DNA from 3 places in the Lysinibacillus sp. NPDC086135 genome. Region 3 is predicted to be linked to each of the others. Evidence: riboswitches for the same ligand, from Rfam matches in the RefSeq annotation. Region 3 holds a riboswitch; each other region holds the start of a gene.
The links. Region 3 has a riboswitch for thiamine pyrophosphate ahead of ACIPKN_RS17760 (ABC transporter substrate-binding protein). Riboswitches for the same ligand answer to the same signal wherever they lie in the genome.
Positions count from the first base shown of each region.

Region 1: linked by a shared signal. The riboswitch ahead of thiM (hydroxyethylthiazole kinase) and the one ahead of ACIPKN_RS17760 (ABC transporter substrate-binding protein) in region 3 are both predicted to bind thiamine pyrophosphate.
Region 2: linked by a shared signal. The riboswitch ahead of thiC (phosphomethylpyrimidine synthase ThiC) and the one ahead of ACIPKN_RS17760 (ABC transporter substrate-binding protein) in region 3 are both predicted to bind thiamine pyrophosphate.

Region 1 is NZ_JBIVCA010000001.1:111,355-121,899, reverse strand. It holds gene ACIPKN_RS00520 (class I SAM-dependent methyltransferase) at 1-110, opposite strand, end outside; gene tpx (thiol peroxidase) at 200-703, opposite strand; gene ACIPKN_RS00510 (RDD family protein) at 1,120-1,737, opposite strand; gene sppA (signal peptide peptidase SppA) at 1,750-2,763, opposite strand; gene mbcS (acyl-CoA synthetase MbcS) at 3,142-4,731, opposite strand; TPP riboswitch at 4,957-5,055, shown strand; gene thiM (hydroxyethylthiazole kinase) at 5,145-5,900, shown strand; gene thiD (bifunctional hydroxymethylpyrimidine kinase/phosphomethylpyrimidine kinase) at 5,900-6,724, shown strand; gene thiE (thiamine phosphate synthase) at 6,714-7,346, shown strand; gene ACIPKN_RS00480 (alpha/beta-type small acid-soluble spore protein) at 7,558-7,773, opposite strand; gene thiI (tRNA uracil 4-sulfurtransferase ThiI) at 7,926-9,134, opposite strand; gene ACIPKN_RS00470 (cysteine desulfurase family protein) at 9,137-10,291, opposite strand.
Region 2 is NZ_JBIVCA010000019.1:91,618-102,162, reverse strand. It holds gene hutU (urocanate hydratase) at 1-52, opposite strand, end outside; gene ACIPKN_RS21325 (YjiH family protein) at 68-1,396, opposite strand; gene hutH (histidine ammonia-lyase) at 1,491-3,005, opposite strand; gene ACIPKN_RS21315 (helix-turn-helix domain-containing protein) at 3,235-4,680, shown strand; gene ACIPKN_RS21310 (catalase) at 5,107-6,612, shown strand; gene thiC (phosphomethylpyrimidine synthase ThiC) at 6,817-8,595, opposite strand; TPP riboswitch at 8,728-8,842, opposite strand; gene ACIPKN_RS21300 (AEC family transporter) at 9,379-10,308, opposite strand.
Region 3 is NZ_JBIVCA010000014.1:51,616-62,160, reverse strand. It holds gene parE (DNA topoisomerase IV subunit B) at 427-2,403, shown strand; gene parC (DNA topoisomerase IV subunit A) at 2,400-4,832, shown strand; gene ACIPKN_RS17765 (TetR/AcrR family transcriptional regulator) at 5,524-6,132, opposite strand; TPP riboswitch at 6,339-6,448, shown strand; gene ACIPKN_RS17760 (ABC transporter substrate-binding protein) at 6,600-7,595, shown strand; gene ACIPKN_RS17755 (thiamine-binding protein) at 7,597-7,887, shown strand; gene ACIPKN_RS17750 (ABC transporter permease) at 7,887-8,657, shown strand; gene ACIPKN_RS17745 (ABC transporter ATP-binding protein) at 8,635-9,384, shown strand; gene ACIPKN_RS17740 (TatD family hydrolase) at 9,374-10,123, shown strand; gene ACIPKN_RS17735 (hypothetical protein) at 10,341-10,545, shown strand, end outside.

The DNA.
Region 1 (10,545 bases), on a different contig from region 3:
CATGCCTCTAAACCATCTAAAATCCCCTCTAGCAATGTAACATTATGTTCTTTTTCTATCTTTTCAGCATGTTCATTTAGCATACCAAATAACTTTTCGATATTTTCCATACACAACTTCCTTTCAAGCAGAAAAGAGCCGTGACAAAAACTTGTCACAGCCCCTTTGTCTAGTAATATCTTAGCCTAATATCAATAAATTATGCTAGTGCTTTGACAGCTGCAATTGCCGCTTCATAGTTTGGATGGTTTGTTGCTTCAGGAACATATTCCACATATGTCACTTTGTCATTTGCATCCACAACAAACACCGCACGCGTTAGAAGGCGTAATTCCTGGATGTAGACACCGTATGCTTCACCAAATGAAAGATCACGATGATCTGAAACTGTTTGAACAGCATCAATGCCCGTTGCACCACACCAACGTTTTTGAGCAAATGGAAGGTCAACAGATACCGTATAAATAACTACATTGTCACCTAAATTTGCTGCTTCTTCATTAAAACGACGTGTTTGTGCATCACAAACACCAGTATCTAATGATGGTACAACGCTAAATAAACGAATTTTCCCCTCTGAATCTTTTAATGTAACAGGTGATAGATCATTCGCTAATACAGTAAAGTCTGGTGCTTTGTCTCCAACTTTTACTTCGTTACCTACAAGTGTTACTGGGCCATTTTTAAATGTTACTTGTGCCATATAAACGCCTCCTAATCTTCATATGTACATAATATTACTAAATGGAGGGAATTAATTGCAACTAAGACAGCTCATCAAAATAGTTTTGAAAGAATTTTTTCGAACCTGTTCTACCATACTTGCTTATGATTGCACCATTTTCCAAGCTCACCACCATAATATAGGGTTGATATTCGTTCTGACTAAGCACTTTTCGAAGGCGTTATCACAGAACGTGATACATTTAGTCTTCGTTCCTCTATTACTAATCCCCAATGAGTCACCCCGCCGGAACGAAGATCAATTTTATTCATTGTATACGTTATAATAAAATGTCATCCCAACTTTCGGGGCTTTTCTCCAATGAACTAACCATTAATCACCTCTATCCTCACAAAAATAAAAGCTGTCTCACCGTAATGAGACAGCTCAAGCCATTATTCTTCGTTATGTTTTTCCAGCTTTTCAGGTTCTGGTTTTTCCTCTAGAGGTACAGATTCAGTCTTTTGCTCTTTGATTGGCAAAGATGATTGTACAATATCTTTTTCAATATAAACTTTTTCATGAACGACTGTTGTATCCGCGAAAAAATCATGTAAACCTTGATTGTTTGGTAAAATGCCTACAAGAATATAAAGTGGCATGAAAATGCTGTTGATGATACGCCCTATCCAATCACGGAATAACACATCTGACCAAGTAAGCTTATCATGCTTTAATGACATAACACGTAATCCAAATATCATTTTCCCTAATGTTTGCCCAAAAAACTTCGTCATTAATACGAAATAACTGTAATAAAGAATAGCGGATATAATCGAAATCGGTGCATACCATACAGACTCAGATAATGACCAATCCATTAAATAAAAAATTGGGTTAACGAGAATTCCAACTATAGCTGTAATAACGAATCCATCTAATAAAAATGCCCAAAAACGTATCCAAAAGCCTGCCGTTTTTAACGCATAATTTTTATTCGTAGTTGGTTTATCTATTAGGAACGTATTCTCCATAGAGGGTGAACCTTGCATAACAATATCATTGTTTGTCATTGTACTCCCTCCTTAGTTTTCGCCATATAAGTACATCATTTTTGGTGCTTTATAATCTGCCATAATTTTCATCAACATTTTTTCCTCTGCTGAAGGGCCAAACATTGATCCAATCTTCATCCCAACATATGATGGCCAACCACCCGTCTCATATGAATACTCAAATAATTCTGCGTCCTCTAAACTAAAGTCTTTACGCATTGCAATAATTGCTGCTTCCTCATCGCCAATCTCATCTACTAAGCCCGCTTCAAGAGCCTTCTTACCACTAAGAATTCGACCATCGGCAACTTTTTTCACATTAGCTTCAGACATATTACGACCTTTTGCCACAATATGAACGAATTCCTGATAAGTTTCATTAATCATGTCTTGCATCATAGCACGCTCTTCCGGTGTCACTTCACGCATTGGGCTAAGCATATCTTTATGTTCACCAGATTTAAACGTTTCATATTTAATACCAACTTTTTCTGCTAACGCCTGATAATTAATAGATTGCATAATGACACCAATCGAACCTGTAATTGTATCACGTTGCGCAAATATTTTATCTGCAGGGGCTGAAATATAATAACCACCTGAAGCTGCCATCGAATCCATAGTTACATAGATTGGAATTTGTCTCTCTTCTTTAATTTCCATGAGTTTTTTATAGATTTCAGCTGATTCCTTTACTCCGCCACCTGGCGAATTAACACTTAAGACGATACCTTCCACAGTCTTATCACTTAAAATATTTTCTAATTGATCTAAGAAAAATTGATGATCATAAGAAACTGGTTCCCAAAACGAACTTGAGCCAACATCTTGAATCGTACCATCAACCTTTAAGTATGCAATACGTTTATCCATTTCGCCACTTTCTTTAACTTCTTCCATCACAGATAAATCGTTTCCCTCCACCAAGCTATCAAAATTACTAAAGAAATTCGATTTAAAAATTGCAAAAATTGTGTTGATCCCTAATGAAAACACTAATAGTACACCTGCAATTATTAAAGCGGTCCACCTTTTACCATTCATATCTTTCCGCCTCCTCATAACGTTATACGATTGATATCCAAATTTGTTTCATACTTATTGCAATAATATGCTTAGCACCATAACATGGGGTTGATCTCTTGCGAAAGTGCATCGTTATCACAGAATATGATACTTTTAACCTTTGTCTCCTCTACTCGGCTTACTCAGGTCTAAATCTATGACGTTTCCAATCCACTTAGAAACAAATTACACATTTTAACAAATTACATTTCCAAATTTTGGTAACTGACAAATACTATGCAAAAGCTTTAACCAATCTAACTTATTCAACCTATACTACATTATCTACTATAAAAAAAAAATCAAAGTTCATAAAAAAAGCAGGAACTTTGATTTTCGACATTATTTCCTAGGAAATCAACGATGATTACTATATTGGATTTTTTCTTGCTCACGTAATTCGACACGCCGAATTTTGCCTGATGCAGTCTTTGGTAGCTCAGTAACAAACTCAATAGCACGAGGATATTTATAAGGGGCAGTTAAAGTTTTTACATGGCTTTGTAGTTTTTTTATTAGCGTTTCATCACCAACTACTCCATCAGAGAGCACAACAAATGCCTTCACGAGATTTCCACGAATTTCATCCGGACTCGCGACTACGGCCGTTTCTTTTACTGCTGGATGCTTCAATAACGCATCTTCTACCTCAAATGGACCTATCGTATACCCAGACGAAATAATGACATCATCTCCACGTCCTTCAAACCAAAAATAGCCATCTTCATCTTTATATGCACGATCTCCTGTAATATACCATTCGCCCCTAAATTGTAAATTTGTACGTTCGGGATCGTTTAAATATTTCTTAAATAACGCGGGTGATTCACAGTGCACAGCAATATCTCCTACTTCTCCAATTACAGTAGGATTTCCAAAATCATTAATAATTTCAACCATATTACCTGGAGTAGGTCTACCCATTGAGCCCATTCTAGCCTCCATCCCTACCATTGTTCCAACAAGTAATGTATTCTCTGTTTGTCCATAACCATCTCGTACTTGTACATTAAAGACCTCGGAAAATACTTTTATCACTTCACTATTTAAAGGTTCACCGGCTGACACAGCCTGACGTATCGTACTTAAATTAAAGTCTTGCAAATTTTCAAGACCTGCCATAAATCTGTATTCGGTCGGTGTGCAACACAGAATATTAATATTGAATTTCTCAAGCAATGAAAGGTATGTTGCCGCATCGAAGTGACCTTTGTAAACAAATGCTGTCGCACCACTTCCTAAAGTAGCAAGAAACGGACTCCATATCCATTTTTGCCAACCTGGTGCTGCGGTAGCCCAAACAATGTCACCTTCTTGTACACCTAACCAATTTGGAGCAGTAGTTCGCAAGTGCGCATAACCCCAGCTATGTGTATGAACCGCTGCCTTTGGATTGCCTGTTGTACCACTCGTATAAGCTAAAAATGCAATGTCTGTACTCTTAGTCGGTGTAGAACTTATGTAAGTCGTCGGTTGATGTTGCATTTTTTCAAGCAATGGCTGCCAAGGTTCATGTGCATGACCAATGACAAACTGCTGTATTTCTTGTAAATTTCCCACATTATCGAATTGTTCAATATAAGGTTCAAATGCAACAACGCCTTTTGCATCGGCATGATTGATTCGATATTCAATATCCTTAGTTCTTAGCATTTCTGAGCTAGGTATAATGGTTAAGCCTGCCTTTAAGGCAGCAATATAAACGATATACGCTTCAACTGATCTTGGCACCATGACCAAAATAACATCACCTTTTTTTAAACCTTGAGATGTAAATACATGTGCTGCCTGATTTGCCTTTTCAAGTAAAGCTCGATATGTTAAATATTGAATTTCCTCATCTTCGTTATAAACTAATAATGCATTTTTAGTAGAATCCTGTGCATATTTTTCAATTTCATCTGAAATGTTATACCATTCTGGTGCGATTAAATCTTCTCTTTTCATGGCAAATGCCCCCTTTTGTACGCTCATTATAAAACTCAATTTTTATCATTTTCAATGGAATTCACTCCAATTCATTAAAGTCGTGACAACTATCATGCTCTGCTATATGGCATCAGTCACGTATTGGTACTATCCATTTCGACTTAGCATTAGTGCCGTTTTCGCAATGAAGAAAAAAACTATTGAACACGAATGAATAATATGGTACATTTTGGTCAACTAAAAGCATGATTGCAGGGGGACTCATTTAGAGTTGAGAAGGTAAAACCTGACCCTTTGAACCTGTTAGTTAATACTGACGTAGGGAGCAATTCACATCTATTTACTGATGAAAGGCTCTTTTACGTGTTTTTTTCTACACGAAAAAGAGCCTTTTTTGCACGCTTACGTCCATCCAACAAGGAGGACTAAAAATGTTATTTCATACTATCCGTAAACAAAATCCACTAATTCATTGCATCACTAATTATGTTGTAGCTAATTTCCAAGCAAATGGCTTATTAGCTATAGGCGCTTCACCAGTTATGGCAGATGACAGTCATGAAGTTGAAGAAATGGTCGCAATTGCCTCAGGCTTATTAATAAATATCGGTACCCTTAATGAGCGAATGAAAGAATCAATGTTACTTGCAGGAAAAACAGCAAATGCTCTTGGCATTCCCGTTGTTTTAGATCCTGTTGCTGCAGGTGCAACAACTTACCGGAAACAAACGGTACAACAATTACTCAAGGAAATAAATTTTGCTGCTATTCGTTGTAATGTCGGAGAGCTTGCAGCAATAGCCGATGTAGAATGGCAACAAAAAGGCGTAGATAGTGGTAGTGGTTCAATTTCTTTAGAAGTTGAGGCACAAAAAGTAGCTCAACTTTACAATTGTATTGTTATTGTGACCGGTGAAAAGGATTTTATTACTGATGGCGAACATCAGCAATGGGTTACAGGTGGAAATTCACAAATGACAGAAGTCACTGGAACAGGTTGCTTATTGAGTGCCATTTGTTGTGCTTCCTACCTCGTAGGAAATAAGCCATTTGACCAATTAATAGAAACATTATCGCTTTATAAAAAAGTGGCAGAGCAAGCTGCTTCTTCTACCCCATATATTGGCGATTTTCAAATTGCAGTATTGAACGAACTACACCGCCTCTCCAAGGGTGGTGAACAATGATGCATATTGTAACGACAATTGCTGGCTCTGATAGTGGTGGCGGTGCAGGGATACAGGCTGATTTAAAAACATTCCAGGAATTAAAGGTGTTTGGAACGTCTGTTATTACAGCTTTAACCGCCCAGAATACACTCGGGGTATCGGATGTCTTACCAATTGAAGTTAGTTTTGTCGAAAAACAACTCCAAGCGCTTGTCGAGGATTTTTCAATAAGTGCTATTAAAACCGGAATGCTGTTTTCCTCGGAAATTATTCAATCAATTGCACGGATTTTAACTGAAATAAATAGTCCGCTTATAGTAGATCCTGTCATGATTGCAAAAGGTGGCGAAAGCTTATTACAGCAAGAAGCAATTGAGGCATTACGCAGTTGTTTGCTACCTATAGCAACAGTGGTAACACCGAACATTCCAGAGGCAGAAACCCTTTCTGGAAGGAAAATCAATTCTTTAACAGATATTAAAGAAGCAGCTAAGGTCTTATTACAAATGGGCATTCAATGCGTCATTATTAAAGGCGGTCATTTAGAGGATAAATGTTATGCTACTGATTATGTATTTTTCCAAGATGGTCGGTCATTTTCCATGCAGTCCACTCGTATTGCAACCAAAAATACGCATGGTACAGGCTGTACGTTTTCCGCTGCATTAACTGCTTTTCTTGGTCGTGGACTAACTTTAGAAGATGCGATTGAGGAAGCTAAAAAATTTATTCAATTAGCAATAACTCATGATTTATCTATTGGTAATGGACATGGTCCTACCAATCATTTTGCTTATCAAAACTTGAAGAATTCCTGCGAGGTGATCATTCATGAAACATGACGATCTACAGCTATATTTTATAATGGGTACAAGTAATGTTTTCAAACACGAGCCATTAAACGTTTTAGAGAAAGCTCTGCAATCTGGAATTACGATGTTTCAATATCGTGAAAAAGGACCAAATACACTAACTGGGCAAGCCTATGAAGATTTTGCTCGTAAATGTCAAAAGCTCTGTCAACAATATCATGTTCCGTTTATCGTCAACGATGATGTCGAGCTGGCTATAAATCTTAGAGCAGACGGTGTTCATATTGGGCAAGAGGATTTTCCTGTGTCGATGGTGCGTAATAAAATTGGCAACATGATTTTAGGTGTTTCTGTTCATTCACAAGCTGAATTACAAACTGCTCTACAATATGGTGCTGATTATGTAGGAATTGGTCCGATTTTTTCAACCACTTCTAAAAGTGACGCCAATCCACCTAGTGGAACTAATTTTTTACAACAAGCTCGGATGCAATATCCGGATCTCCCTATCGTTGCAATTGGAGGCATAAACTGTTCAAATGCTCCTATGGTATTTAAAGCAGGTGCTGATGGGATAGCAGTTATTTCTGCAATTTGCCAAAGTGAGGATATTGCAAATACAGTCTCTACATTTAAATCATTTGTAGGATAAAGGTGAAACTTTTATTAGTTTTCACCAATCGGTTTTTTACGGGCAGTTAGCCTCACCTATTTCTTTGCTCTCATTGAATTGAAATAGGAACAACTCGCTTCTCTTTTGATACAGTCCGTTAATACAGGATAAAAATAAAAAATTTAAACAAACTAAAACCAGTGCCTTTTACGGTCACTGGTTTTAATTTTAATAATTGCTGATTATGCAATTATAGGTTGTTGTTTGGCATACCTTTTAATTGTGATTCTGCCATTTGTACAAGACGTTTAGTGATTTCACCGCCAACGGAACCGTTAGCACGAGCTGAAGCGTCAGCTCCTAATTGAACACCAAATTCTTGTGCAATTTCGTATTTCATTTGATCTAGAGCGTACTCTACACCAGGTACAGCAAGTTTGTTTGAACTGCGATTTGTTGAAGTCATGTCTCTCACCTCCTTGTGAATATAGAATGTGCGATATTAGATTTTTAATACGAAAATTTTATAGGTAAATTGTGCCTACGAAGGAAATGAACAAAAAAGCCGACTCAAGACTTCTGAGTCGGCTCGTTAGCTTATGAAATCGCAAGTTTCTTCTATAGAAGATCTGCAAATTTATCGGCTTCTTGCTCTTTTTTCGGGAATATATAGACTTCACGGTTTTTCACTGCTCGTTCGATTAGCTCATCAAAATCCGAGAAGCTTTCGTAATGCTCAACCTTTTCAAGCTTTGGCTTTGTTTTTGGACTTGCTGGAGTAAAAATTGTACAGCAGTCTTCAAATGGCTGGATAGACGTTTCGTATGTGCCTATTTTCTCTGCAATATCGATAATTTCTAATTTATCTGATGAGATTAATGGACGTAAAATCGGTGTGTTCGTTACGGCATTAATAGCTGTTAGACTTTCAAGAGTTTGACTTGCTACCTGTCCAAGACTCTCACCTGTAACAATTGCTAATGCACCAATTTCTTCTCGTACTTTGTCAGCAACTTTTAGCATCATACGACGAGTTGTTGTCATCGATACATTAGAAGGTACTTTTTCTTTAATAAGAACTTGGATTTCAGTGAAAGGAATAACATGTAAACGTATATTAGCGCCAAATTTCGTTAATTCATTAGCCAGCACCTTTACTTTTTCTAATGAATTTTGGCTTGTATAAGGTGGACTAAAGAAGTGTATCGCTTCTAAGCGCACTCCACGTTTCATCATTAAATAACCTGCAACAGGACTATCTATTCCACCAGAAAGCATTAATAAAGATTTACCATTCGAACCTACAGGCATTCCACCTGCACCCGGAATAACTTGTGCCATCATATATGTTGCATCATGACGTACCTCTACACGAAGCTCGATATCAGGCTGTTTCACCTTTACTGATAAATTTTGATATTGTGGTAATACATAACCACCAATTTCACGTTGAATAGCATGTGATTCTAACGGAAATGTTTTATCTGTACGCTTTACTTCTACTTTAAAAGTAAGCTGCTCATTTTTAAATGTATCCATAATTGTTATGGCAAGTTTTTTCATGGCCTCCATGTCTTTTTCACATGCTGCCACTGGACTAAAAGATTGGATACCAAAAATTTTAGGTAATCCTTTTAATAGAACGTCCATTTGTGTTTCATTTTGAATGGCGATAAACATACGGTCGCGCTCTGTGCGAATGTGTAAATGTCCTAAATCCGCAAACGCATGACGAATGTTCTCGCGTAAACGACGAATAAAATCCATCTTGTTGCGACCTTTTGTAGAAAGCTCTCCATATCGAATTAAAATTTCTTTCCAAATCATTTTTAATATTCTCCTTTAAGTTCCATCAATACTTCATCTAATACTTGTTTAAACTTTACTATATCTTCATTTGTTACATGCGCTCCAAAACTTATACGAATAACACCCTTTTTAAAGTGCTCATCAATATTTAAAGCTTCAACAACATGGCTTGTTTTTGTCTGTTTCGATGAGCAAGCACTCGATGTTGACACAATTACATTGCGTTTTTGCAATGCATTGATAATGACTTCACCTTTTAAGTCTCGAATACTAAAAGATAAAATATGTGCCGCACCTTGTGGGGTTGATAAAATATGCACTACATCTCCATAACCACGTAATTGCGTACATATTTCATCATTCCATTGTCGATATTTTTTTGCACGATTATTCATCGTCTCGACTGCCATTCGGGCTGCTTTGGATAAAGCTACTGCTTGCGGTACAGCTACTGTTCCACTACGTAAACCAAACTCCTGCCCTCCGCCAAGTGCATATGGTTGCCATTTCATTTTTTTACGGAACGCTAGTACACCTGAACCTTTAAAGCCATGAATTTTATGGCCAGAAATTGAAATACAGTCTGGTCCATCTTCATCGTTAAATAATATTGGTAACTTTCCAAAGCTTTGTACAGCATCCACGTGAAAAGCTGCGCGACTTGATTCATGAATAATTTTTGCAGCTTCAAAAATTGGTTGGATAGCACCCATTTCATTATTTACATGCATCATACTTACTAAAATGGTATCCTTGCGCACTTTTGTACGAAGCTCCTCTAAAGAAATAACGCCATTTTTATCGGCTTGTAAGTATTCCACATCAAAACCTTCTTGCTCAAGTTGCTTAACAGATTCAAGAACAGATGGATGTTCAACTTCGGTTGTTAAAATATGATTTCCTTTATGTGTATTGCTACTTGCTAAACCAAATATAGCCGTGTTATTGGATTCAGTACCACCTGATGTAAATAGCACATTTTTTGCTTCTGTCTGCAAAATATCTGCTACTTGCTCACGTGCACGCATTAACAATTCGTTTGATTCAACACCCATTGCATGAATGGAAGCAGGATTGGCATAATACTGCTCATTCACTGCCATAAATGCTTGCATAACCTCTTTTAAAGGTTTTGTTGTTGCACTGTTGTCTAAATAGATTGTATTAACTTTCATTAATATTCACACACTTTCAAAACGTTGATTTAACGGTATTTATCATAACGCAATCTTCAGCGATTGACTACTAACTTTAACAATTATCCTAATTTAATCACTCATTCGTTTGCTTTTAATGTGCAAAACCACCCATTATAGAGTGGCATATTAAAATTTACTATGAGCGTTTCCTGAATATAAAAATTTGGGTTTTGCATTGTTAGGCTTATTACTATAACGTGAGGTTGATTTCCGTTCCGGCTGGGGGCGTC
Region 2 (10,545 bases), on a different contig from region 3:
TACATGTTAATTCATTCCCACGTGGTGCACGAATATTTGTTTTAACTACCATTAAAAACACACTCCTTTAAAATAGTAAAAATGCTATTGGTGTTACGATGATTAACGTTAATACGACACGCTCAAACCAAATGAGTAAAATTTGGCGCAATGTCAATGGAATTTCAGATGATAAAATAAGCGGAATAACGGCTGAAAAGAACAGAACTGCCGATATCGATACGACCGCCACAATAAATTTCGTCACAAGTGCTGCCTGTGTGACAACAAGTGCTGGTAAAAATACTTCTGCTAACGATAATGACAGCGCTTTCGCTGCTAAATATGGTTCTGGAACTTGTAACACATATGTGAATGGTACAAAAATATACGCAAGCCAATCAAAAATTGGTGTATATGTTGCAAGTACAAGCCCTAGCAGACCGATTGATAGAATCGATGGAATAACACCCATCGCCATAATGAAGCCATCCTTTAAATTCGCCCATAAAACTTTAGATAAAGGTGGATTTTGCTCAACTGCATCCATCGCTTGACGCCATGCTTCTTTAAAACGGTCCTTCTTTACAATCTTTTCCGGCATCGGCGTCGCGCCCTTATAGTATTCATCCTTCATTGAACGAAGTGGATAAATACGCGCTGTTAACGCAGTGACCACAAATGTTACAACGAGCGACACCCAGAAAAACGCATTCCAATGCTGCATAATATCCAGCGTACTCGCAATGACAACCATAAACGTTGCAGATACAGTCGAGAAACCTGTTGCAATAATCGCGGCTTCCTTCGCTGTGTAGCGACCTTCCATATAAACACGATTCGTTAAAAGTAAGCCAACCGAATAACTGCCGACAAATGAGGCAACTGCATCCACTGCTGAACGTCCAGGTGTTTTAAAAATAGGCTTCATAAACGGCTGTGTTAAAACACCGATGTATTCAAGCAACCCATAGCTTACTAGAAGTGCTAAAAACAAAGATCCAATCGGGATTAGTATCCCTACCGGCTTAATAAGCTTCTCCATTAAATACGGACCGATGCTTTCATTTGCTAGCCATGCAGGTGCTATATTAAAAATTAATAAAATCCCGGCAACCATACCGCCCACTTTAAAAATTGACAATACAATATTGACTATCGACTTATTCCACTTCTTCGTAAGGAATGGATGAACCGCTCCACCTACAAGCATTATGAGTACATATGCAGTTACAAGTAGTGGTGCTTCAGTGCGAATAAAATTCACAATGTGATCAATTAAAATTGTATTCTTACCTTGCCATTCAAACGATATGAAGAAACTGAATATTCCGACCAAACTGCACGCAATCATCTTCATAGCGGAGGAGACTCGGAATTGCGAGTCTTGCCTCAGCTCTTGTTGTTGAAATTCCATCCTATTCCCCCTCGACTGTTAATTAGAATTCCCTGTCAATCCGGACAAATTGAAAGATTTGTTGGATTTCCTATAGGAAATTATCATCTAAGGTTTACATATACTCGTTTAATAGAACATCACTCGTTAATAAATACTGTGAAAGCGCTTCTATTTCATCGCCGATTGGTTGATCCGCTAACAGTGGTGGACAAAATTCACGCACTTTTTCTAAATACTTTCGAGTTGTTGGAGATAACTGCTCTTCCGCTTTGTCTAAATGGATAGCCTGCGATGCACAAATCATTTCTATCGCAATGACACGAGCGGCATTGTGTACGATTTGACGTACTTGGCGCGCTGATGTTGTACCCATGCTCACATGATCCTCTTGGTTCCCTGATGTCGGTATAGAATCCACACTTGAGGGATGTGCCAACACTTTGTTTTCGGATACGATAGAGGCTGCTGTATATTGAGCAATCATTAGCCCACATTCAATACCAGGATTTGTCGCTAAAAATGGAGGCAAACCTTCATTAAGCTGTGGATTAACCATGCGTTCTGTACGTCGCTCCGAAATATTAGCCCATTCACATACACCGACTTTTAAAAAGTCCATTGCTAATGCAATTGGTTGACCGTGGAAATGCCCACCAGACAATACTTCTCCATTTTCTAAAACAATCGGATTATCTGTCGTTGCATTCATTTCAGTTTGCACACGGTCCTGAGCATAGAAAAATGACTGCCATGAAGCACCATGCACTTGTGGAATACAACGTAGTGAATAGGCATCCTGCATACGGATTTCACCTTGCTTTGTCACACGTTTACTTCCATCAAGCCATTTACGGATTCGTCCGCCAACAAGCTCTAATTCCGGGTGTGGTCTTACCGCCAAAAGTGCTGGATCAAATGCTGAAGTAATACCCTTCAGTGACTCAAGCGTTAAACTTGCTGCCATATCTGCTGCTAGCCCAATACGCTCTGCCTCGTTCACTGTTAAAACCCCGATACCCGTCATTGCTTGGGTACCATTTACAAGCGCTAGACCTTCCTTAGCTTGTAGTCGGACAGGCGTTAGCCCAGCTTGCTGTAACGCCGCACTGCCACTCATAATCTCTCCATTAAACTCCGCCTTACCTTCACCTACAAGCACTAAAGCCAAATGTGATAACGGCGCTAAATCTCCACTTGCTCCAACTGAACCTTGAGAAGGTACAATCGGGTGTACTCCCTTATTAATAAATTCCAAAAGCAGCTGCACTGTTTCCAGACGAATTCCTGAAAAACCACGAGCTAGAGCATTCGCACGTAAAACCATCATTGCACGTACAACATCTGTTGGAAACGGCGCACCCACACCAGTTGCATCTGAGCGCAATAAATTTAACTGTAAAAGCTCAATGTCTTCCTCTTCAATCTTTATATTACTCAGCTTTCCAAAGCCTGTATTCACACCATATATCGTTTGCCCCTCAGCTAAACGCTTTTCAATGCGTTCCCTACTTAAACGTATATGCTCCACACTGTCTAGAGAAAGCGCTACCGTGGCACGACCTTCTACAATTTCCCCTATTTGCTGTCTTGTTAATGTCTGGCCATCAAGCTCGATAATAGACTTCATAATGTCATCCCCCTGTTTCCTTAGAGCTATGTAAAAATGCTTTTAATCAATTTCGCTATCGCTACAAAAGATAAATAACAATTACACTAACTACATTGTACTAACTACCTTTTTCAGAAAATAGGGAATTTTAAAAGAGAAAACATGAATTATTTCAGAATTTTTGTTATTTTAATAATATAATAGTATTTTTTTACGAAACTAGATTATTTTAAGGAGGTTTGCAGTTGTGAAATTGTTATTAATCGACAGGGATTCCACTGATCTTTCAGGGATTCGTTGGTTTTTACATACATATTTTCCTGGGGATGTAACTATAGAAATAGGTACAACTATTAATGAGGCACTTCAAAGTATCCAGCAATTCGAGCCTGAGGTGATACTGCTAAATATTGACCTATTCTCAAATAATCGTTTAATTGCACTTTATCGTGTTTTACAAAAACATTCTGGGACTATTTTAGCTATGACGACAGAGCCACTTTTTAAAAATGCATTAAAGGCAATTGATTTACAGGTCGCACATCTCTTCGTTAAACCAATTGATTTAGAAGTATTAAAGCAAAAGCTCACTGCTATTTCCCTTCGGACAACCAAAGCAGAAGCAGTGTATCAAGAAGCAACAGATGAATCCTTTTACTATCAACTATTTTTAGATAGTAAAACTAGTTCCATAGAGACAAATATACATTTCACAATGATCGAGCCTGAGCATTCCGAAATGTTTAACAAACTATACAACTGGCTTCAGCAAACGCCTATTTATTCTAGCATGAGGATTTATCCTTTATCAGAAAAAATTGTATGTTTATTCCAAACAAATGATTTAGAGAAGGATGTTCGTACATTAATGAAGGAATGGCGATTAACGAATAATAGCTCGTTAAATATTGGGGTTTATGATGGGGAACCGACCACCATGAAGAATATGTATACCTTAACAAAACGTGCACTTCATCAAAGCTTTTACGAAGGCTATGGGCATATTTTTTATGCGAGCAAACAATTGGAGACACAGCCCTTCGATCCTTTACTAACACCTGAAGAGCAGCAATTACTAATAAGTAGTTTAGAGGACGGAAATATTGAAGCCGTCAAAGCATTTTTATATCGACTATCTAATGAAGGAATATATTACAAGCAAGATGACTTACGTATTCATCTAACGAGTGTTCTGGCGCAAATTCGGCGTTTTATGCTGAAGTATAAATTACATGAGAAAGCGGCAATTGAGCAAAATTATCGTCAGCTTTTTCATTTAATTATTGAGCATCCTATATTTTATACCATTTTAAATGGCATCATATCATTTACACAAAGGCTGATTGAATTAGCTAATGAGGCTCGAATAGAAAAACGGGCTGACTATGTAGAACTGGCCATAGAAATTATCGACCAGCAATTTCAGGATAGCGGGTTATCATTACCTTACGTTGCTCATAAATTAGGGATTAGTCCCAATTATTTAAGTACGATTTTTTCAAAGAAGCAAGGCCTGCCATTTAAACGCTACCTACAGCAAGTCCGAATTCAAAATGCCACAAAAATGCTTGTAGAAACCGATTTTGCTATTAGTGAAATTGCCGATTTAAATGGTTTTGATGATTCGAATTACTTCATAAAAATTTTTAAACAGCACATCGGAATTACTCCCCATCGTTATCGCAAAACTTAAAAAGACTTTTAAGTAACAAGGAGTTGATTTCCGTTCTAACTAGAAACTTGTGCGAAGCGTAGCGGGTAAAGGCTATATCTTTAAGGGATCTCCGATACCTGATCCCCAAAACTTTCACTGCAATTATTTTCAATTATCATACTCTATTTTCAATAAGAATAAGTAAACAAAAGAATTCATTTTATTCTTAAGCTTCCTCTTCTTCATAACTTATTTTCAAGTAATTCTCGAAAATGTTTTAAAAACTAAATTAGTGGTAAAGGTTATTCATAAGCTATTTAAATCTAGCATATATTTGTAGTTTGTATCTTAATGTAAAAATTCTTTAACAATAATAATTATAATTTACTAGCAATTATAATTTACATTTGTTATAGTTATTGATGAAGAGTTTGACTCACAATTTTTCTTAGGAGGTAAACTAATATGACAAATGAAAATAATCGTAGCCGTCGTTTTACAACAGCAGGTGGTGCTCCAGTAGTAAGCAACCACGATTCTATGTCAGCAGGTCCTCGTGGTCCTCTATTACTCCAGGATGTATGGCTAGTTGAAAAATTAGCGAACTTCAACCGTGAAGTTATTCCTGAACGTCGTATGCATGCTAAAGGTTCAGGTGCATTCGGTACTTTCACTGTAACGCATGATATTACTAAATATACAAAAGCAAAAATCTTCTCAGAGGTTGGGAAAAAGACTGACATGTTTGCACGCTTCTCCACAGTTGCAGGTGAGCGTGGTGCAGCGGATGCTGAGCGCGATATTCGTGGCTTTGCACTTAAGTTCTATACAGAAGAAGGTAACTGGGATTTAGTTGGTAACAACACACCTGTATTCTTCTTCCGTGATCCTTTACACTTTACAGATTTAAACCACGTGGTAAAACGTGACCCACGTACGAATATGAAAAATGCGAATTCAAACTGGGATTTCTGGACTTCATTACCAGAGGCGCTCCACCAAGTAACAATTGTTATGTCTGACCGTGGTATTCCGGCTGGATACCGCAATATGCATGGTTTCGGTTCTCACACTTATAGCTTTATTAATGCTGAAAATGAGCGCGTATGGGTTAAATTCCACTTCCGTACAGAGCAAGACATTAAAAACTTAACTGGTGCTGAGGCTGCTGAAGTAATCAGTAACGACCGCGAATCTTCACAACGCGATCTATATGAGGCTATTGAAAAAGGCGATTTCCCTAAATGGAAAATGTACATTCAAATAATGACAGAGGAACAGGCTCGTGAGTTACCATATAACCCATTTGATTTAACGAAGGTATGGTATAAAAAAGACTTCCCATTAATTCCTGTGGGTGAATTCGAGTTAAACAAAAATGCGGACAACTACTTTGCGGAAGTTGAGCAAGCTGCATTTGCACCATCTAACATTATCCCTGGTATTAGCTTCTCGCCAGACAAAATGTTACAAGCTCGTATCTTTGCGTATGCAGACGCACAACGCTACCGTTTAGGTGTGAACCACTACATGCTTCCTGTAAACGCACCAAAATGCCCATTCCGTTCATTCCACCGCGACGGCGCTATGCGTTTCGATGGCAACCTAGGTTCAACTTTAAGCTACGAACCAAATAGCTATGGTGAGTGGGAACATAATTTAGACTATAAAGAGCCTGAATTACGTATAGACGGTAATGCTGGTATCCACGATTTCCGTGAAGACGACAATAACTACTTCGAGCAGCCGGGTAAATTATTCCGCCTAATGACTGCCGAAGAGCAACAACGTCTATTCGAAAATACTGCTAATGATATGGCACCAGTTGAAGAGTTCATCAAAGGCCGTCATATTCTTCACTGCTATTTAGCTGATCCAGCATATGGCGAAGGTGTAGCAAAAGCTATGGGTCTTTCATTAGAAGGTATGGATCTTTCAAACCCATACGAAAAGCAAGCAACAAACGTTTAATTTTCCATTATTATTGATATCCAATCCAACTTTTTACTCCATGTGAAGGACATCTTCACATGGAGTTTTTTTATATTAATGACAGAACGAAGACTCATCACCATAATGTGTGGTTGATTTCCGTTCCGACAGGGCGCTTTTCTGGGGGCGTCCGATGAAACTAATAAGGCTTGTGCCTAATTTGACACAAGCCTGCTTTACTAATTATTGATAAATTTGACTGCCTGCCTGTTTAAATTCCTCTGCTTTCTCCTTCATACCTTTGTGGATTGCTTCAGTCGTATTTAAGTCACTCTCTTTTGCATAATTACGAATATCCTGTGAGATTCTCATACTACAAAACTTAGGTCCACACATTGAACAAAAGTGCGCAGTTTTTGCCCCTTCTGCAGGCAATGTTTCATCATGGTATTCAACTGCACGCTCTGGATCTAACGAAAGATTGAATTGATCGCGCCAGCGGAATTCAAATCGTGCCTTAGATAGCGCATCGTCACGCTGCTGTGCTCCCGGATGCCCTTTCGCTAAATCGGCAGCATGTGCAGCAATTTTATACGTAATAACCCCTACACGAACATCGTCACGATTTGGTAGGCCGAGATGCTCTTTTGGCGTCACATAACATAGCATTGCCGTACCATACCACCCTATCATTGCAGCACCAATAGCCGATGTAATATGGTCGTAACCAGGGGCAATATCTGTTGTCAACGGTCCTAAAGTATAGAAAGGAGCTTCCTTACACACCTCTAACTGTTTATCCATATTTTCTTTAATAAGATGCATTGGTACATGCCCTGGTCCTTCTACCATCACCTGTACATCATGCTCCCAGGCAATTTGCGTTAATTCCCCTAGCGTTTCTAGCTCTGCAAATTGAGCCTCATCATTTGCATCTGCAATAGAACCAGGACGTAAACCATCACCTAAAGAGAAGGCAACATCATAGGTTTTCATAATTTCGCAGATCTCTTCAAAATGAGTATATAAGAAGCTCTCTTGATGGTGATATAAACACCACTGCGCCATAATCGAGCCTCCTCGAGACACTATGCCTGTTACACGATTAGCCGTTAATGGCACATAGCGTAGCAATACCCCTGCATGAATCGTGAAGTAATCAACACCTTGCTCAGCCTGTTCGATTAACGTATCACGATACACCTCCCATGTTAAATCCTCTGCCACTCCATTTACTTTTTCTAGCGCTTGATAAATCGGCACCGTTCCCACTGGCACCGCGGCGTTACGAATAATCCATTCACGTGTCGTATGAATATGCTTACCAGTAGATAAATCCATAATGTTATCAGCACCCCAGCGTGTAGCCCACGTCATTTTTTCTACCTCTTCTGCAATAGAGGATGACACCGCTGAATTTCCAATATTGGCGTTTATTTTTACGTGGAAGTTACGTCCAATAATCATCGGCTCTGCCTCAGGGTGATTAATATTAGATGGCAAAATAGCACGTCCTGCCGCGATCTCTGAGCGCACAAATTCTGGGTCCATATTTTCGCGTATCGCTACAAATTCCATTTCTGGAGTAATAATTCCCTTTCGTGCATAGTGAAGCTGCGTTACATTTTTACCTTTCTTCGCACGCAAAGGCTTTTTGGATAAATACGGAAAAATATTTTCACTTATTCGTGGATCATCAGCTTTGCGGAATCCATTATCTTCTGGCTTGATAGTACGCCCTTCGTATTCTTCAACGTCACCTCGTTCTTTGATCCATGCACTACATAAAGCTGGCAATCCTTTCGTAATGTCCACCTTATACGCAGGATCAGTATACGGGCCGCTCGTATCATAAACACGTACTGGTGCATTTTCCTCTTCACCAAAGCTTCCTGTCGTTGGACTTAGAGCAATTTCACGCATTGGCACTAAAATATCTGGTTGAGAACCTTCTACGTAAACTTTTTTACTTCCTTCAAAACTAGACATAATCGTAATATTCTTGTCGCTAACTGTTGTCATAAACTACTTCGCCCCCTTTTATATTTATACAAGGACCGAATCTAGCTCACCCCAATAAAGACAAAAGCCGAATCCAAAAAATTTTGGATCCGGCTAAGAATGTAAAGGTATAGTTATTGCAAATACATTGAGTGCAATAATGGTTAACTTTCCCACGCTGGTATGAGCCAGATCAGGTCCAAAGGGTCAAGAAACCTCTATGCGTTTCCCTCTCAGCCTGACTCATCAGACTCCCCTAGTTAATGCTATTAAGTTTGATGATAGTGTAGCAGATATTGTTAAGAGATGGAAGCTTCATTTGTTTTTTTTGCTTATCATCAAAAGTTGGCGACAGCAATTGATCAATTATGCCTCGGCATAATTGCATCTGGATTCGGCATTGTGCTTAGGCCTGCATCTATATTAATTCCTTATCGATCCGTGTTCAGCTGATGCTTGGACACCACTGAAAAGTAACTTAAACCCGAATTGTATCTTACAACCTATAGAGATGGGAGACTTCTACTGAAAGAAGTTTAAACGTAAGCCATGCATATAGGTTGATTGGAGTGGAGGCTGGGCGACTCCTCGGGGATCAGCGTCACAGATGAGACCCTGGAGCGAGCAGCGCGAGTGGCTCATCGGACGCCCCCAGGAAGCTCTGCTCTGCGCGAAAGCGAAGCGTCAGCGACAAATGTTTTAACTGTGCGAAAGCGAAGCGTCAGCGACAAAGCGCCCAGCCGGAACGGAAATCAACCTCACGTTTTGACAATAATCTTTTTTATTCCGAATAGCACCAAACTGTTAAGTAAACAACAGTTCCGCCACATAAATCACAATCGTCACTGTAATACAGCTCACAATCGTTGAAAATAAAACTGTTTGTGCAGCAGTTGCCGATTCTACGTCATATTCTAATGCAAGACTAGAACTATTTCGCGATGTTGGGAACGAACTAGCTATAAAAAGTGATTGTGCCACGACACCATCAAGACCAAGCGCAAAAATGATTAGCAATGCAACGGCTGGCCCTATGACTAGTCGTGTAAAACAGCTAATGAATACTATCTTATTGAACATGGATTTAATTTCAAGTTGCGATAGTTGCGCCCCTAAAGTTATTAATGCTACAGCGATAAAGCCATCTGCCACATGGTCTATCGGAATTCTTACAAACTGCGGAATAGCGATAGTAAAATAGTTCATTGCCACACCAATAATAAGTGCATGAATAATGGGCATTTTGAGGAAGTCTTTCACAATAGACATGCCCGATTTTGTTGAAGAAATTAAATTGTACAAGCCGTAAGTATAGGTCGTCATATTTTGAAATATAACGAGAATGACCTGAATCGCTACGCCAATCGGCTGAGCCACAAAAATCATTTGTGCAACTGGAATTCCATAGTTACCCGAATTAATTAGGACAACACTATTTTTAAACACCGCAGCCTCTGTTTTTACTAAGCCTAGTCCCTTTGCAAGAAAATGACTAAGCACCATTTGGCTTCCGATAAAGAGTAGAATAAATAACGCAACTTCCCCAAGCACAGACAGCTCTATACTCGTTTCATATATATTCACAAAAACTGCTGCTGGCATGAAGCAATATGTAATAAGTTGAGATAACGCCTTTAAATTAAAGCGAAATTTCTTTTGTAAAACTGCACCAAGTACTAGAAGCACTAGAATTGGAGTCACAATTTTAAAAAAAATCATACCGAGATACATCATAGCTTGTCCCCCTTCCCTCTCCTATAGTAGTGCTGTTTTTATGCTTGGTCAATGTACTTCAAAACTAACTCACCACTCATATCAAGGCGTTTTTCCTGAACACACTAAACTAATACAGTGTCTTTAACAACATGGTAAAAGTTACTTTTTAGAACGTTATAGCCCTTGAAATGAGCGTGATTTCCGCACCCAACTACCCAATTTCGTACAAAAAAAACCTGGCACTTCACTTTCATT
Region 3 (10,545 bases):
CAATTTTGTCAATCACCCATTCCTTTGGTAGAATAGAAGTCTATCTTTAATTTCTAGAGTAAACTAGTACGAATTTCTTTAGACAGAAGAAACCCATTTATTACTGTACCTGTATATTTTTCAGAGAATAGTCAAATGCTTTTGAATGAAAGTTCAAAGCCCTCAGCTATTCGTATCGTTTTGAAAAAAAGTAATGACCAGTGCAACTAAAACTTATAGCCCTGCGTCAAAGGAAGAGAAGAGTTCATGATACATATTGGAGCAACTATTGCAAATTTTTCTTCCGGTAAAACAGATCAAAACGATGAAGCTGTGAGGAATTTTAAAAATTTTTTGGGCCTGTCACTAGATATTGTTAGGAAATGCTATTATTATTAGGAAGAGAATATAAATAGAACATGCGTTTGTTTTTTGGAGGGGAAATTTTTGACGAATAAACAGTCACCAAGCGTCTATAATGATGACGCCATTCAAGTATTAGAAGGATTAGAAGCGGTACGAAAACGACCCGGCATGTATATCGGTTCTACGGATGGCCGTGGACTTCATCACCTAGTATATGAAATCGTCGATAATGCGGTGGATGAAGCACTGGCTGGCTTTGGTTCTCATATCATTGTCATTATTCATAAAGATCAAAGTATTAGCGTTCGAGACTTCGGCCGAGGAATGCCAACAGGTATGCATAAGATGGGGAAACCGACTCCTGAGATTATCTTCACTGTCTTACATGCCGGTGGTAAATTCGGACAAGGCGGCTATAAAACAAGTGGTGGCTTACATGGTGTAGGTTCGTCTGTTGTTAATGCTTTATCCACTTTTTTAGAAGTTACGATTCATCGCGATGGTAAAAAATATCGACAACGTTTTGAAAACGGTGGCCATCCTGTGACGACATTAGAAGAAATTGGACAAACAAAGCAGACAGGAACGCTTGTTCATTTTCTACCAGATGACACGATTTTCTCTGTAACAAAATACAATTATGATACGCTTGCAGAACGTTTACGTGAGTCAGCGTTTTTATTAAAAGGCTTAAAAATTGAGTTAATTGATGAACGCGAGGAAGGCAAAGGTGATGTTTTCTTTTATGAGAACGGCATTGAAGCTTTCGTTGCGTATTTGAATGAGGAGAAAGACGTCCTTCATCCTGTTAAGTATGTGGAAGGGATCCAAGACGAAATTGAAGTTGAATTCGCCTTTCAATACAACGATGGATACTCAGAAACAATCCTTTCATTTGTTAACAATGTGCGTACACGAGATGGTGGGACACATGAAACAGGTGCCAAGGCAGCTTTAACACGTGTTTTTAATGAATATGCACGTAAAATTGGCCTGTTAAAAGATAAAGATAAAAATCTTGAAGGGACAGACATCCGAGAAGGCTTAGCGGCGATTGTTTCTGTTCGTATACCAGAGCATTTACTACAATTTGAGGGTCAGACGAAGGGCAAGCTTGGTACGAGTGAGGCACGCTCGGCAGTAGATAGTGTTGTTTCGGAGCAAATTTTATATGTGCTTGAGGAAAATGCAGAATTGTCTGCATCTCTTGTTCGTAAAGCTATTCGTGCCCAGCAAGTACGTGAAGCGGCTCGTAAAGCACGTGAAGATGCCCGAAACGGCAAGAAGAGCAAAAAAGCCAGTACCATTCTTTCTGGAAAATTAACGCCTGCACAATCTCGAAATGCAGCGAAAAACGAGCTGTATTTAGTCGAAGGTGACTCTGCAGGTGGCTCTGCAAAACAAGGGCGAGATCGTACGTTCCAAGCGATTTTACCTTTACGTGGTAAAGTTATTAATACAGAAAAAGCAAAGCTGCAGGATATTATGAAAAATGAAGAGATTTCAACGATTATCCATGCCATTGGTGCTGGCGTCGGAACAGATTTCTCTGTCGAGGATTCAGCGTATGACAAAGTCGTTATTATGACCGATGCTGATACTGACGGAGCGCATATTCAAGTGCTGCTGTTAACGTTCTTCTATCGTTATATGCGACCATTGATTGAAGCTGGAAAGGTATTTATCGCATTACCACCACTTTATAAAATATCAAGAGGCACTGGTAAAAAAGAAGTGATTGAATATGCTTGGACTGAAAATGACTTACAAGCGGCCATTAAAAAAGTTGGAAAGGGTTACATATTACAACGTTATAAAGGGCTTGGTGAGATGAATGCTGACCAGCTGTGGGATACGACAATGAACCCTGAAACACGTACATTAATTCGTGTGACGATCGAGGATGGTGCACGTGCTGAAAGACGTGTGACAACTTTAATGGGCGATAAAGTAGAGCCGCGCCGTAAATGGATCGAAGCTAATGTAGACTTCGGTATGGAGGATGATTCAAATATTTTAGACAATGAATTCATCCAACAGGAGGAGGACCAAGCATGAGTAGTACGGAAAAATTTCAAGATTTACCTTTAGAAGAAGTTATGGGTGACCGTTTTGGTCGCTATAGTAAATATATTATTCAAGACCGCGCGTTGCCTGATGCACGTGACGGTCTTAAGCCTGTGCAACGACGTATTTTATATGCGATGTTTACAGAGGGCAATACGAACGATAAACCCTTCCGTAAATCAGCAAAAACTGTCGGTAATGTTATCGGTAACTATCATCCTCATGGTGATAGTTCAGTATATGAAGCTATGGTGCGTATGAGTCAGGATTGGAAAGCGCGTCATATGCTCATTGAAATGCATGGGAATAACGGTTCTGTTGATGGTGACCCACCGGCAGCGATGCGTTATACCGAGGCAAGGCTCTCTGCTATTGCAGCGGAGATGCTACGCGATATTGGCAAGAAAACAGTTGAACTTGTACCGAACTTCGATGATCAGGATATGGAGCCAACTGTTTTACCAGCTCGTTTCCCGAACTTACTAGTCAACGGCTCAACTGGTATTTCGGCCGGTTATGCGACAGATATCCCACCTCACGCACTTGATGAGGTGCTAGACGGTGTTCTTATGCGTTTAGATAACCCAAATACCACTGTCGATGATTTAATGACCGTTATTAAAGGGCCTGATTTCCCAACAGGTGGGATCATTCAAGGTGTCGATGGCATTAAAAAAGCATACGAAACAGGACGCGGTAAAATCATTGTGCGTGCGCAAGCAGTCGTTGAGCCAATTAAAGGTGGCAAGGAGCAAATTGTTATTACGGAATTACCGTACGATGTTAATAAAGCAAATCTTGTGAAGAAGATCGATGAGCAACGTGTCGATAAACGACTTGAAGGAATTGCGGAAATTCGTGATGAATCGGATCGTACAGGCCTACGTGTTGTCATTGAACTGAAAAAAGATGTTCCTGGACAAGGAATTTTAAACTATTTGTTCAAAACAACTGATTTACAAGTAGCTTATAATTTTAATATGATTGCTATCCATAATCGTCGTCCGACAATGATGACATTGCCATTGTTACTGGATTCTTATATTGCCCATCAAAAGGAAGTCGTGACGAACCGTTCCATTTATGATTTGCAAAAGGCAAAAGATCGTTCGCATATTGTTGATGGCTTGATCAAGGCACTGTCCATTTTAGATGAAGTCATTGCAACGATTCGTTCTTCTAATGATAAACGAGATGCGAAAACGAATTTACAGGTGAAGTTTGACTTTACAGAAGTGCAATCAGAGGCAATCGTTAGCTTGCAATTATACCGTTTAACAAATACGGATATTACGGAATTGCGTGCTGAACAGGAAGAATTAAATAAATTGATTGCTAAGCTTGAAGGTATTCTTAATAGTGAAGCAAAGCTTGTACGTGTTATTAAACAGGAACTACTTGACATTAAAAAGCGTTTTGCAGAGCCACGTCGTTCAAAAATCGAACAAGAAATTGAAGAAATCAAAATTACGTTAGATGTCCTTGTCCCAAGTGAAGAGGTCGTAGTGACTGTCACAAAAGATGGCTATATTAAGCGTACATCTACACGTTCACATGCAGCTTCGAATGGTCAGGATTTTGCGATGAAGGATTCCGATTATTTATTATATGAAGCAAACTTAAATACACAGCATCATCTACTGCTGTTTACAAATCGAGGCAATTATATTTATCAGCCTGTCCATGAACTACCTGATATTCGTTGGAAGGATCTTGGTCAGCATATTTCTAGTATTGTACCGACAGGGAAAGATGAATCTATTATTGCTGTATACGGTTTTGAGACTTTCGAACAGGCCAATACGTATATTTTAACAGCTACGAAAGATGGACAAATTAAACGCTCACCTGTAGCAGATTATGCTGTTACACGCTATTCGAAACCGATCAAAACGATGAATGTTAAGTCAGGCGATGAAATGATTTTTGCAGGTATCGTGACAGACGAAGTAGAACTACTGTTAACGACAGATACTGCCTATGCTATTCGTTTCCCAATAGAGGAATTGCCAGTAACGGGTGTTAAAACAGGCGGTGTTAAAGGGATTACGCTGAAAGACGGAGAAGCATTAGTTGGCATCAATGTTTTACCGCCAAATGCCACTGCGTATGTTGCGATTGTGACACATCGCGGTGCGGTGAAAAAAATGAATGTTGCCGAAGTAGAGATGACGAGTCGTGCAAAACGCGGCTTAAAAGTGTTAACAGAATTAAAAGCGAACCCACATCGTATCGTGGCTGTAGTAAAGGTTACAGATGAGGAACAGTTAACGATTGAGATGGAAAAAGGTGTGCAAGAGATCCTTGATGTACAAGCATTAACTCGAGCAGATCGCCATTCTAATGGCTCCTTTAAAGTAGATATAGCTACAGACGGTGCCATCTCACATGTCTTTACGGTCAAAAAAGAAGAGAAATAACATGACTAGCCCATGCTCTATAGAGAGCTGGGCTTTTTTTAGCTAATTGAAACCAATAAGTGGGTTCTTTGTCTAACATATATACGGGAGGATTGTATGATGCTTTACATAATGATAAAGTCAGTTGAAATCTGGTTTGATCGATTAATGGAAAGACAATCTTTAAAAAGAAACAGGTACTTTTCTTTCATTTCCTTCAATTTCTTTAGCGTATAGCGATTTTGTTATTATGTAGTACAAAAATGTATCAGTTAATCCTAGAATAAGGAGTAATCCGCTCATATATAAAGGGCGAATACACTCTCCAATGATAATTAATAGCGAAGATACAATCATTGCTCCGTAGGTAGTCAAGCTATTAAAAGCCATATAAATGCTACGAGCGTTTGATGGGGCAAGTTCTCCTATCATTGCCTATTTTATAGGGACATACATCAGTTCACCAATTGTTCCAATAAACAAGGCAACAAAAAGAAACAACACGCTATTTGAAGAAGCAAATACACTAAAACATATAGAGAAGATCAACATTCCTGTAACAAGAGTCCAGCGCTCACTGCACTCAAAGGAAGTAATGGTTTCTTAGGTTCTTGGCCTGTAATAGTGTCAAAAAGGGAATCATCTATTTACCATGTAGATCAAAAATTGAATTTCCTAATTTTATAGAGTATGGGTGTAGGATGGAGAAGGTTTAAGTATTAGAGATAGGTCCGAATAATCTAAGGGCTTGTCTCGTTATATCCTTCCATACCATGTTTGTATATTCATCAATAAACGTTAAACGCATTCCGTTTAAGATGGATAAGTACGACTCAGCAATTAATGAAGGTGATTCTTCATAAAAGTAACCAAGCATTTGCCCAGCTTCAATAACTGGATAAATACAGTCTATAAATAATTTTACAAAATCATCTAGTTCTTTAAAAAGCTTTGGAAATCGATCAGGTCTTGCAAGATCCTGTTGAATTAAACGTAGGTATTCACTTCTCGTTGCAAAAAGTTGCACATGACAATCTATCATTTCCTTAATTACTTCAAGAGGATCACTTTTAAAGTGTTCATCTATTTCAATAAAATATGGTTTGATTTCCTCCAGGGGCTCCAATATTGCCGATTCATAAAGCTCTTCTTTGGAATTAAAATACGTAAATACGGTGCCAAAACTAACTCCTGCTTCCTTTGCTATGTCCGCTACTTTGGTCTCTGCAAAACCATTCTCACTATATAATTTAATTGCGGCGTTTAGAATGGCAAATCTTTTTCTTTTCTTTTTTTCATCATTAGTAAGTCTAGGTTCCATTTAGATTCTCCGTTGAAGGGTTTTGTGTATGTTTACCTAGCACTCCCGAAGATGATTTTTACAAAGAAAAGGACATTGCGGTTATTCAACAAAAGGAATTGAAGGAAGGCATGGAGCTTTAAAATTAAATTAGCAGCGCTTTCGGCAAATAGAGCCTTGTCATTTCCGGATAGATATGGGTATAATAATCACGAAAAGTTCATATGGAAAGAATGTAGGGGGGCTGGTGTTGCCAGCTGAGATTGTGTCCGATAGACACTGACCCTTTGAACCTGATTTGGCTCGTACCAGCGTAGGGAACATCTATTCAAAAAGAAAGTTTTTGATATTGATTGTAAAACGTCTGGGAGGAATCCTGGGCGTTTTTTGTTTTCAGACTTTTGTTGTATACACAGACCGTGAACGCTTTCTTCTGGTAAAGACATTCATTCATGAACATTTCACACTACTTACTTGGAGGATTGAGCATGAAAAAATGGTTATTGGTCCTAATGGCTGCACTTTTCACATTAGTGGGCTGTAGCGAAAAAGAGGCTAAAAAGGATACTAAAGGATTAACAAAAGTATCGGTTGTCCTAGATTGGGCACCGAACACAAATCATACCGGTTTATATGTAGCGGAAAAACTTGGCTTCTTTAAGGAACAGGGCTTAGATGTAGATATAATATTACCAGGCGAAGCGGGAGCAGATCAGCTTGTGGCGTCTGGCAAGGCTCAGTTTGGCGTAAGTTATCAGGAAGGGATTACACAGGCACGTGTGCAAGATGTACCTTTAGTATCGATCGCGGCGATTATTCAACATAATACTTCTGGCTTCGCATCCATTGCATCAAAAGGCATTACTTCACCGAAGGATTTTGAAGGTAAAACATACGGTGGCTGGGGGGCGCCACTTGAAAAGGCAGTACTGCAATCACTAATGCAAACAAAAAATGCAGATATTAATAAATTAGATATTGTCAATGCAGGCGATATAGATTTCTTCACAATGATGAAAAAAGATATTGATTTTGCGTGGATTTATTATGCATGGACAGGTATAGAAGCAGAACTGCGTGGCGAAAAACTGAACATGCTATATTTAACAGATTATAGTGATCAGTTAGATTATTACACACCTGTACTTGCTACAAATGAAAAAATGATTAAAGATAATCCTGAAACGGTAAAAGCATTTGTCGCTGCTACAGCAAAGGGCTATGAATATGCGATAAAACACCCTAATGAAGCGGCAAATATTTTACTAGAAGCAGTACCTGATTTAGATAAAAACCTTGTGCATAAAAGTCAGGAATGGCTAGCAGATAAATATCAAGATGACGCTGCACAATGGGGCGAGCAAAAGCTAGCTATCTGGGAAAATTACGCGAAATGGATGGCGGACAACAAAGTTTTAGAGGGCGAATTTAACGCAAAACAAGCATATACAAACGACTTTTTACCGAAAAAGGAGACAAAGTAACATGGCAAACTCATTAATAAGTGTACAAATTATCCCGAAAACTGAAACATATGAGGATGTGATCCCGTTTGTCGATGCAGCGATTACGGTTATCGACGCATCAGGGGTGAAATATGAAGTTCATCCATTAGAAACGACAATGGAAGGTGAGCTATCGACTTTACTACAAATCATTGAAAAAATGAATGACAAGATGATTGAGCTTGGCGCTATTAATGTCATTACGCAAGTGAAAATTTTATATCAGCCATCTGGTATTACAATGAATACACTAACGGAGAAATACAAGTAATGAGGCAGGCTTTCAAACAAGGAAGGACGATAATTTTTATCGCCTTCCTCTTATTCATATGGGAACTTATTGTCCGTTTTGCAGACGTACCACATTGGCTATTGCCTACACCAAGTGCCATTTTGAAAGAAGGCTTTCAATCGTATAAGACGTTTGTGCCACATGCTATAGCGACTGTTCAATTAGCATTTCTAGGCCTTGCCATTGGAATAGTGTGTGGACTAACGGTTGCTGTGCTATTACATCGTTTTACGTTTGTGCGGGAGCTATTTTATCCTATTCTTATTATGTCACAAAATGTCCCGGTGCTCGTTCTAGCACCGCTCTTAATTATTTGGTTTGGCTTTGGTTTATTGCCAAAGCTCATTATTATTTGTCTGGTGTGCTTTTTCCCGATTGTTATTTCGGCAATGGATGGCTTCCGTCAAACCTCACCTGAGCTGAAACATTATTTTGAAATGATTGGGGCAACTAAATCACAAACCTTTTGGAAACTTGAATGGCCATATGCGTACCCGTCGATTTTTTCAGGCATTAAGATTGCGGCGACGTATAGTGTTATGGGAGCTGTCATTGCAGAATGGTTAGGTGCGAAAATGGGGATTGGCGTCTATATGACATTGGCGCAATCATCATTTCGAACGGATCGCGTGTTTGTAGCGATTTTTGCCATCATTTTTTTAAGTTTACTATTATTTAGTGCTATTCGATTATTAGAAAAACTTGTTGTGAAGGGGAGAGGAATCTATGCTAAGCATTCAAAACATTGATAAATCCTTTAATGCTCTTCCGGTTATTCGCGATTTATCATTTGAGGTCAAGGACGGGGAATTTGTGGCGATTATCGGACCGTCAGGCAGTGGTAAAAGCACACTCTTTCAATTAATTGGTGGTGTCTCTTCTATTGATAAGGGAGCTATTTTATTAAACGGTACAGATATCCAACAAAAAAGAGGAACGATCGCCTATATGCCTCAGCAGCCCTGCTTACTACCATGGCGTACGATAGTAGAAAACGTTGCGATTGTCGAGGAGCTTCATCGCAAACCAAATATTGAGCTTGCCAAGGAGTGGTTAGATAATGTGGGGCTGGCGGCGTTTGAAAATGCGTATCCTAATGAGCTGTCGGGTGGTATGCAACAGCGGGTATCATTTATTCGCGCAATTGTCAGTAATAAGCCCATTTTATGCTTAGATGAGCCGTTTTCTGCACTTGATGAATTTACAAGGCTTGAAATGCAGGCTTGGCTTTTATCGATTTGGGAGAAAGATCGAAAATCGATATTGTTCGTAACACACAGTATCGAGGAAGCTCTCTTTTTAGCGGATCGTATCATTGTGCTCACGAAACGGCCAGCAATGATTAAAAAGGAAATAATCGTACCTTTTGCAAGGCCACGCCAAGAAGAAATTCGCCATTCCGCTACATTTACGGCATTGAAGCAACAGTTATTCACGTATTTAAAAGAAGAGAAGGGTGATGCGAATGTTGATTGATGCACATATTCATTTAGATCAGTATAAGGAACACGACATTCCAACTTTGCTAGAAGAAGCTGAACATGTCATTGCCGTTAGCATGAATCTTTCATCGTGCGAGAAGACATGGAAGCTAACGAAAACCTATGCAAAAGTAAAAGCAGCATTTGGTTTTCATCCTGAACAACCGTTACCAAGTGAAACGGAGGAAGATGCATTATTTGAGTGGATACGCCAACATGCTCATGAAATGGTGGCAATCGGCGAGGTAGGCTTGCCTTATTATTTGAGGCAGGAGAAGGCGATAGATGTTCGTCCGTATGTGGCATTGTTAGAACAGTTTATCGTATTGGCGAAGGAATTAAATAAACCGATTGTATTACATGCGGTGTACGAAGATGCGGCGATTGTTTGCGATTTACTAGGAAAACATCAAGTAACGAAAGCGCATTTTCATTGGTTTAAAGGAGATGAGGAAGTGATTGAACGGATGATTTCTAATGGATATTTCATTTCGGTCACGCCTGATTGTACGTATGAGACTAAGATTCAACAACTTATCAAAAAATACCCAATTGAGCTGATGATGGTAGAAACAGATGGACCATGGCCGTTCGAAGGTCAATTTGACAATAAACGAACATCTCCTTGGATGATGGATCATTCCATCGAGGTTATCGCTTCGATAAAGGGTCTTACAGCTGAGGAAGCGGCGCGTATCATTACAAGAAATACGACAACATTTTATAATTTATAGCAAATAACGCAGTTGTTCTTTTAAAGAGCAGCTGTGTTTTTGTTAAAAGTATCAGAATCGCTGATAAAGCCTCGAATATCGCTGATAAAAGAGTTAGAATCGCTGAAAAAGCATCAAATATCGCTGATAAAAGAGCTAGAATCGCTGATAAAACATCAAACATCGCTGATAAAAATTGTAGAATCACGATAGCCTTCTTGCAATAGATGAACTGAAGATGAAAGAGGAAGAAATACTGCATGATTCAACTTTAAATCTATTAGAAAAACTACAGAAATGTCTTGTACTCATTCCAGCAGATTTTCAATTTGCTCAACTCAAATATTTAGAGGAGCTTCAACGCTATTATCCTAAGCAATGGGAAACACTCGATCAATTTATTCATGAACAATGGACAGGTATCTTTTCGCTACTAGATGAAG